Regions from separate parts of the Bacillus sp. OTU2372 genome, predicted to be linked through region 4. Evidence: riboswitches for the same ligand, from Rfam matches in the RefSeq annotation. Region 4 holds a riboswitch; each other region holds the start of a gene.
The links. A riboswitch is a leader RNA that binds a small molecule or an ion and turns the genes downstream of it on or off. The one in region 4 is predicted to bind S-adenosylmethionine.
Positions count from the first base shown of each region.

Region 1: linked by a shared signal. The riboswitch ahead of AAHB15_RS12885 (methionine biosynthesis PLP-dependent protein) and the one ahead of AAHB15_RS05140 (homoserine dehydrogenase) in region 4 are both predicted to bind S-adenosylmethionine.
Region 2: linked by a shared signal. The riboswitch ahead of metK (methionine adenosyltransferase) and the one ahead of AAHB15_RS05140 (homoserine dehydrogenase) in region 4 are both predicted to bind S-adenosylmethionine.
Region 3: linked by a shared signal. The riboswitch ahead of mmuP (S-methylmethionine permease) and the one ahead of AAHB15_RS05140 (homoserine dehydrogenase) in region 4 are both predicted to bind S-adenosylmethionine.

Region 1 covers NZ_JASATK010000006.1:206,794-208,999, reverse strand. Annotated here, with positions in the region: gene AAHB15_RS12885 (methionine biosynthesis PLP-dependent protein) at 1-901, opposite strand, end outside; SAM riboswitch class I at 1,037-1,150, opposite strand; gene AAHB15_RS12880 (asparagine synthase-related protein) at 1,540-2,206, shown strand, end outside.
Region 2 covers NZ_JASATK010000007.1:225,250-227,455, forward strand. Annotated here, with positions in the region: gene metK (methionine adenosyltransferase) at 1-1,101, opposite strand, end outside; SAM riboswitch class I at 1,409-1,546, opposite strand; gene pckA (phosphoenolpyruvate carboxykinase (ATP)) at 1,810-2,206, shown strand, end outside.
Region 3 covers NZ_JASATK010000002.1:552,780-554,985, forward strand. Annotated here, with positions in the region: gene mmuP (S-methylmethionine permease) at 1-764, opposite strand, end outside; SAM riboswitch class I at 847-950, opposite strand; gene AAHB15_RS07545 (carbohydrate kinase family protein) at 1,036-2,004, opposite strand; gene AAHB15_RS07550 (glycoside hydrolase family 32 protein) at 2,026-2,206, opposite strand, start outside.
Region 4 covers NZ_JASATK010000002.1:28,718-30,923, reverse strand. Annotated here, with positions in the region: gene argH (argininosuccinate lyase) at 1-814, shown strand, start outside; SAM riboswitch class I at 1,144-1,253, shown strand; gene AAHB15_RS05140 (homoserine dehydrogenase) at 1,348-2,206, shown strand, end outside.

The DNA of each region.
Region 1 (2,206 bases), on a different contig from region 4:
AATTTAAATTCTGTAAAAATGGATTCACCCATGCTTCGTCCTTAATTCTAAAGGAAACCATTCCGCCGCGTCCTGGGTAGAGAACATCTGTTACAGCATCATGTTGTGAAAAGAATTCTACGATGGCCTTTGCATTCTTTTCATGCCGTTCCATTCTTAGTGACAATGTCTTCATTCCGCGCATTAATAACCAAGAATCAAATGGACTTAACACGGCTCCGGCACCATTATGGTGGAAAGCTAATCCTTCACAAAGTTCCTTTCCTTTTGCCACAACAAGTCCAGCAAGAACGTCATTATGACCACCAAGGTATTTCGTTGCACTATGGATGACGATATCCGCACCAAGGCTGATTGGCTGTTGTAAAAGTGGGGTATAGAACGTATTGTCCACGATTAATAATAGGCCATGTTGTTTAGCAATCTTTGAAATCGCTGCAATATCCGATTCCTGCATAAGCGGATTGGTTGGTGTTTCTAGGAAAATCGCCTTTGTTTGTGCTGTGATTTTCTTTTCAACTTCTTCCGGACAACAGGTATTCACATATTGAGTGGTTAAGCCCCATTTTTTATAGCCCTTTTCTAATAGGCGGTAAGTACCACCATATAAATCTTCACTAACAATCCATTCGTCCCCAGATTCAAATAAAGCAAGGATTAGTTGAATGGCAGCCATACCAGAGCTGCATGCAAATCCTTGATCCGCACCTTCTAAATCAGCGATGGTTTTTTCAAGGAGCTGGCGTGTTGGGTTCCCTGTTCGTGTATAGTCAAATCCAGTAGATTGCCCGATTCCTTCATGACGGAAGGCTGTTGAAAAATATACAGGCGGATTGACGGTTCCAGTTGTTGTTTCACTGCGGTTACCAATTTGGGCTAGTTTCGTATCAATTTTGTACATAACGCACACTCCTTGTAATAAATAAATGTTTATAATGTTCCACATTAACGCGATTGAGTGATAAAGCATTTTAATAAATAAAAAAAGTCTCCTTATAAGAAGAAGACTTTTGTATGCACAACGCACCTGTCATTCTTCTTATCTTGCAAATTAGTAAATTTGCAGGACTTAGCACCTTTTCAATGAGAATAGACATTGAAGGTTGCTGAGGTGTCGCAGGGCCCTTCCCTCAACCTCTCTTGATAAGAAAACAATTATTTAGATTATTTATAAAATTTACTACAAATTTCGTGTTATGTCAATTTGTTTTTTAGTAATAACTATATCAATGAAGAAACTGGGCGAAAAATCTTTTTAAAAAATATATAAATAGTTAATGGAAAAGTTGTTGACAGTGGTAGTTTATGGATTTATGATAGTGATATAAATTGTTCTTAATAAAGAACTAAAATAGGTATTATGGAATATCAATTTAATAGATTAGATACATAAAGCTGATAAAATTATACCATAGTTTCGGGAAATTGAATTAAAAGAAATTTCTTTTATTTTACTATGGAATTGGTGTTCTATTTAGTGAACTTAGGTTTAAATTAAAAGATTGGCAAAACTGATGTAATGTATGGCAGGAGGAAAAGATGAGCGCAATAGCCGGAATATATCATTTAAACGATGAACAGATCAATCTAGAGCACGGAAGCCAGATGATGAAAGAATTAGAAAAATATCCGGCGGATGATATTCAAACTTGGCATAACGACAAAGTCTTCCTTGGCTGCCATGCACAGTGGATCACACCGGAGTCTGTAGGTGAGAAACTTCCTTATTATGATCACCAAAGAAAGTTAGCTATTACGGCTGATGCGATTATTGATAATCGAGAAGAATTGTTTGAAAGATTACAAGTCAAAATATCTGACAGAAAAACGATGTCTGATAGTGAACTTATATTACGTTCTTATTATAAATGGGGAGAAGAAACCCCTAAGTATTTAGTTGGGGATTTCGCCTTTATGATATGGGACGAGAAAAAACATGAGATATTTGGGGCAAGGGATTATTCTGGAAATAGAATACTTTATTTTCATCAAAATCTCCAAATGTTTATCTTCTGTACAGCCATTCGTCCAATATTAGCCTTATCATTTGTAGAAAATAGTCTCAACAAGCAATGGATTGCTGAGTTTTTGGCTAACCCAGGTATGTTTGACTCTCTAGATGCATCTTCAACAGTTTATAAGAACATACAACAAATACCACCCTCTCATTCTATAAAATTGGTGGAAGGAAAGGTAACTCTCACCC
Region 2 (2,206 bases), on a different contig from region 4:
CTTGTAGATTGGGCGGCGAAGGTCAAGCATCTTAATGATACCAGCTGGACGAAGATCAAAGTTTTGTTCTACTAACGTAACTAATTGCTCTTCATTAACTTTGCCTGTTCCAAACGTATCAACTGAAATGGAAACAGGTCTTGCTACACCAATTGCATATGCTAGCTGAACTTCTACCTTATCTGCCAATCCTGCAGCCACAATATTTTTGGCAACATAACGAGCAGCATATGCCGCTGAACGGTCAACCTTTGTTGGATCTTTACCAGAGAATGCACCGCCGCCATGGCGAGCATAACCGCCGTAAGTATCCACAATGATTTTACGGCCTGTTAAACCTGCATCACCTTGCGGCCCGCCGATAACAAAACGGCCAGTTGGGTTAATAAAATATTTAGTGTTTTCATCAATCAGTTCTTTTGGAACAACAGGATTGATAACATATTCCTTCACGTTACGCTGAATTTGCTCCAATGAAATTTCTGGGTGGTGCTGCGTTGAAATGACAATCGTATCAATTCGAACAGGTTTATCGTTCTCATCGTATTCAACGGTTACTTGTGTTTTTCCATCCGGACGCAAATAAGGCAGTAAGTCCTCTTTCCGTACTTCCGTCAATCGGCGTGCAAGTTTATGCGCAAGTGAAATCGGAAGAGGCATAAGCTCTTTTGTTTCATTACACGCAAAACCAAACATTAAACCTTGGTCCCCTGCACCGATTGCTTCAATTTGCTCCTCTGACATTTGACCTTCACGAGCTTCAAGGGCTTGGTTAACGCCCATCGCAATATCAGGAGATTGTTCATCAATAGAAGTTAAAACCGCACAAGTTTCGGAGTCAAAACCATATTTTGCACGATTATAACCGATCCCTTTGATTGTTTCACGAACGATTTTAGGAATATCTACATAAGTGGATGTCGTGATTTCTCCTGCTACTAGAACTAATCCTGTTGTTACTGAAGTTTCAGCGGCAACTCGAGCATTAGCATCTTTAGCTAAAATTGCATCTAAAATGGAATCAGAAATTTGGTCACAAATCTTGTCAGGATGACCTTCGGTTACTGATTCAGAAGTAAACAAACGACGTTTTGTTGACATCTGAATTCCTCCTTATTATGGAATAAAGTGAGGTTAGCTGTATGGGTTTTATGTATACCTGCCTTTTAACCTCGAATTGATACGGAACTCATTCCCTTAGTAGTATGAAATAAACATGGGATTATTATTATAGAAATGTAAAAGTGCCTTGGTGCTTGAACCAGACTATTTTCTCATTTCGGATAATGCCCTGGCAGTTTATACGATGGAATAAAAAGTACATTTATGTAGCAAGCACGTAAAAACAACAAAAAACCTTTCCATCTAATGAGGAAAGGTTGATAGCAAAAGTTCTGCGTGCCTTTCACTCTTATCGTTCAAGGTCAAGCCTTGCTTCAGGTTTAGCACCTTTGCCCGAAATAGGGGATTCAACTAAAATCCGTTTTTTCGTTTGCAGGTTGCTGGGTTTCATAGGGCCTGTCCCTCCACCAGCTCGGGATAAGAGAGTATCCGTTCAAGGGTAAATCATAACCTACTATTTCAAACAATGTCAATGAATTTTTATCAAATTTTTCCTTAAAAGAGTAAACTGTTACTTTAGATCATTTTATTACTTCCTCTTATTATTAATCATTAATCCAGGACTATTTTCTTATCACAAGAATAAACTCTTAAATATTCACATAATTTTATATATTAGTATAGACTATTATAATAAATGTGTTATACTATTGAACAAATAATCAATGTAAAGGAAGGTTTCAGTCAATGAATTCTGTTCATATTCCAACCGAATTAAAGCACTTGTTACAAGAAAGTCATGTCCAGGTTCAACTATCCGTTCCCCAATTAGTCGAAAAGGTTTTAAGAAGAAATGAAGGAACTCTAACTTCCACCGGCGCTATCAGTGTTTCCACAGGTAAATATACCGGACGCTCGCCACAGGATAAATTTATTGTTATGGAAGAGTCTACTAAGTCAAAAGTTGCGTGGGGCTCAACAAACCAGCCAATCTCAGAGAAAGCTTTTACGAAACTTTATCATAAAATGCTTGATTACTTAAGACAACAAAATGAGATTTTTGTTTTCAAGGGCTTTGCCGGAGCAGATAAAAAGTCCCAACTGCCCATTCAAGTAATCAATGAACTTGCATGGCAAAATCTAT
Region 3 (2,206 bases), 520 kb from region 4:
ATTGTTCCCACAAAAAAGATAATTAATCTCCACAAGGTGGTACGAATGGCCTTCGGTATTGTTTTTTCTGGGTTTTCTGTTTCCCCTGCTGCAATACCAATTAATTCCGTTCCTGAGAAAGCAAAATTAACCGCAAGCATGGTCATTAAAATGCCTGTAGCACCATGGGGAAATAAACCTGCGCTTGTAAAATTAGAAAAGAAGGGTTCTGAATTCGAATGAGTCATCGGAAGAATGCCTGCCAAAGCGGCAGCACCTAAAACAATAAATAGGATAATAGCAATTACCTTGATCGAAGAAAACCAAAATTCAGATTCAGCGAAAAACTTGACGGTCAGTACATTTAATACAAAAATCAAAATGGCAAAGAAAGCACTCCAGACCCAAACACCGATGAATGGAAACCACCTCTGCATCAGTAATCCTGCAGCTGTGAATTCAGAACCTAAAGCAACCGTCCAAGTCAGCCAATACAACCAGGCAACTGTATATCCCGTCCCGGGCCCGATATATTTAGCTGCATAGCTATGGAAGGCTCCCGTTTCTGGCATATGTACGGAGAGCTCCCCTAGACATAACATTACAAGGTAAACTACCAGGGCTCCAATCAGATAGGAAAGTATGGTACCAAACGGACCCGCTTGTTGAATGGTGTAACCCGTACTTAAAAATAGTCCAGTACCAATCACCCCTCCAAGCGACAGCATCACTAAATGACGTGTCTGCATTTTTCTTTGAAATACTTGCTTGTTTTTATTCTCCATTCCTACACTCCTTATGCTACTATCCAGAAAAAGCAAAAAACGCACTCGAAAAGAGTGCGCTGCTGACAAATAAAAACGGAAGCTCTCATCTATCAGGGTCTTCACCCGCAGGAATTAGCACAGTATCTTTGTAGACCTGTTGCTGAGGTTTCATCGGGCCAGTCCCTCCACCTCTCTGGATAAGAATATTTTTTTACAACCTTATCAATCTATGGAAATAATGTCAATCAATTTCTATACTTTTAACTAATATATTACGTTTTACTAAATCCTAATTTTGCAGTAATTGAATGATTTCCTCCTTTGTTGGAAGGGAGGAAATCGCCCCTTTTCCTGTGGTGGTAAGAGCTCCACTTGCATTGGCGTACGTAAGGATTTCTTGATGGTATTTATGAAGAACTTCTTCAAGATTTTGTTGTCTAACGTTTGTTTCTAAAAGCTTGTATAAAAAACCGCCAATGAAAGCATCTCCAGCTCCAGTGGTATCCTGCACATCAACTGCAAACCCGCTTGATTGAAATTGTTGGCCTTTTACATATAGTTCTGCACCTTGGGAACCTTTGGTGAAAATAACGGCTTTAACATCCCCAACAAATAACGATTGAATCGCTCGATCTACCTCATCAATTCCAGTAATGAATTCTAGCTCTTCATCTGATATTTTCACAAGGTGTGCATTTGGAATAAATTCTAAAATTGTATTTCTGCAAGCTTCAGGATGTTCCCATAGAGGCAGACGGACATTGGGGTCAAAACTGATTATACTGCCCTTATCCTTTGCTAAACGAATTGCCTTTACATGGGCCTGCTTCATCGGACTTTCCACTAAATCTACTGAACAGAAATGGAGAATATCACCCTCTTCAAACCAATTCTCCTCTATTTCACTTTCATGCAGCAACAGGTCCGCAGAAGGTTTGCGATAAAAAGAAAAGTCCCTCTCTCCATCAGCTCGTAATGATACGAAGGCAAGCCCTGTATTCGCCTCACTTGTTCTTGATATATTATCCGTCATCACCCCTGCCTGCTGAAGCTGCTCTAAAAGAAAATCACCAAACGCATCATTACCTAATTTGGTAATCATCGATGCCCTTCCTCCGTATTTCGCTACTGCGGCTGCGACATTTGCCGGTGCGCCACCAGGAGCCCGCTCAAACTCTACCACATCTTTTAGCGCTTTTCCCTTTTGAAGGGGAATAAAATCGATCAGTACCTCACCAATTGAATACATAGTTCTCATCATCTACACCTCATGCTCCTACTAAATGTCCCATTTGCTTGCTTGAAATAATGCCCTTCCGCCTTCTGCAAAAAAACGTACCTCCTTGCTATCCGCACCCGGGAAAATCCTGCTGGTAAATACCTCTTCACCATCATTTATAAAAATCTCAACAGAAGAGATATCCGCAAAAAGATGAAGCTTTATTTTAGATCCATCCACA
Region 4 (2,206 bases):
ACGAGTTAATTGGCTGCCACTAGGTTCCGGAGCACTAGCAGGGACAACATTTCCAATCAATCGTGAACGAGTCGCAGAAATATTAGGCTTTGAAACCATATATCCAAATAGTATGGATGCAGTGAGTGACCGTGATTTTATTTTGGAATTTTTATCGATTGGGTCTATTATTATGACACATATTTCAAGATTTTCTGAGGAATTAGTCATTTGGTCCAGCCAAGAATTCCAGTTTGTTGAACTTGATGATTCATTCTGTACAGGTTCAAGTATCATGCCTCAAAAGAAAAACCCGGATGTACCAGAATTACTTCGTGGTAAAACAGGAAGGGCTTACGGCAACTTAATTGGATTGTTAACCGTACTTAAAGGCTTGCCGCTTGCTTATAATAAAGATTTACAAGAAGATAAAGAAGGCATGTTTGATACGGTAGAGACTCTTGAAGGGTCATTAAAGCTGTTAGCTCCAATGATTGAGTCGATGACTGTCAACAAAGATGTGATGCGAAAGGCGATCAATAATGATTTTTCCAATGCAACGGATATTGCTGATTATTTGGTTAGAAAGGGCTTGCCATTCCGTGAGGCACACGAAGTGATTGGGAAAATAGTCTTATATTCAATTCAAGCCAATAAGTTTTTACTTGATTTAAGTTTTGAAGAATATCAAAGCTTTAGTCCTTTATTTGAAGAAGATATATACAAGGTATTGGCTCCTGAGCATGTAGTCGCGGTTAGAAACAGCTTTGGCGGCACCGCCCCAGAACAAGTGGAAAATCAAATACGCCTTGCACAGGGAAAACTTCAAAGATAACCATGATAATTTTAAGGCTCGCCAAACGGCGGGTTTTTATTTTCGTTTAGGAAATTATAAAATTTTCGCTTTTGGATAACTGTTAATAAAAGGACTCTCAACGTCCAGCTCCAGCGCCTAGCCCCTCGATGGTCTACAGCCACTCAGGGAATGAAGGCAAAGAACGCCTTCTTTCCCTGAGCTTCTTATGCTTGTCGGGGCTGTTCAAGGCGCTTGTGCTTTTGTTCATCAAATAATCGAATTAAAAGAATATATTGACATTTAATAATAATTAAACTAGAATATTTTTTATAACTTAACTTGGTAATTTAAATGAAAATAAAATATAACTCTTATCCAGAGAGGCGGAGGGACTAGGCCCGATGAAGCCCGGCAACCATCAAGGTATTCCTTGAAAAGGTGCTAATTCCTGCAGGTTATTTAGCCTGAAAGATAAGAGGAGGAATTAGCCCTCTTCTTATAAGAGGGCTTTTCTTCATTTATTAGAAAAACTGATAAAGATCATGCAAATATAATAAGAAGGGTGGATCAACATGTCTGTAATTAAAGTGGCAATCCTCGGGTTTGGGACTGTTGGTGAAGGGTTTTATCGAACGATTCAATCACATGCGGAAGAACTGACAGCCGTTTTAGGCAAGAAGGTAGAGGTGGCTGCCATACTAATCAAGAACAAGCAAAAGGAGCGGGACATTAACAAAGATGTATTAGTTACAACAGAATTTACGGATATACTAAATTTGCCACAGCTTGATGTTGTTGTCGAAGCCATTGTTGATAAAGACCCAACATACATATTTTTAAAGAAAGCCATTGAGCGTGGCTGTCATATTATTACAGCAAATAAGGAAATGTTCGCACACTATGGACAAGAACTGCTTGAACTTGCAAAAGAGCATCATGTCTCTGTTGGATATGAAGCCACTGTAGCTGGAGGAATTCCGGTTATTCAAACATTAAGACAATTATTAAATGTAAATCGTGTTCAGCAAGTTCAAGGTATTTTAAATGGAACATCGAATTTCATTTTAACGGAAATGCGAGAGAAGAAGCTTTCTTTTGCCCAAGCTTTACGAGCAGCACAAGAAAACGGCTTTGCTGAGGCCAACCCGACAAATGATGTAGAAGGCTTTGATGCCTTTTATAAAGCCATGATTTTAAGCAGACTTGCCTTTGGTGAAGAACCAAATTGGCATGCAGTTGAAAGGGTAGGGATTACTTCAATCACAAGAGAATTAATCGACACTGCCGAAAGGCTTGGACTTAGGTTTAAACATATTGCCAGTATAAGCAAATCGAGTCATCAACTAAAGGTATCTGTTAAACCAGTCCTTGTTGGAAATGAGCATCCTTTATATCATGTCGAAGGGGTTCAGAATGCAGTAAACATTTCTT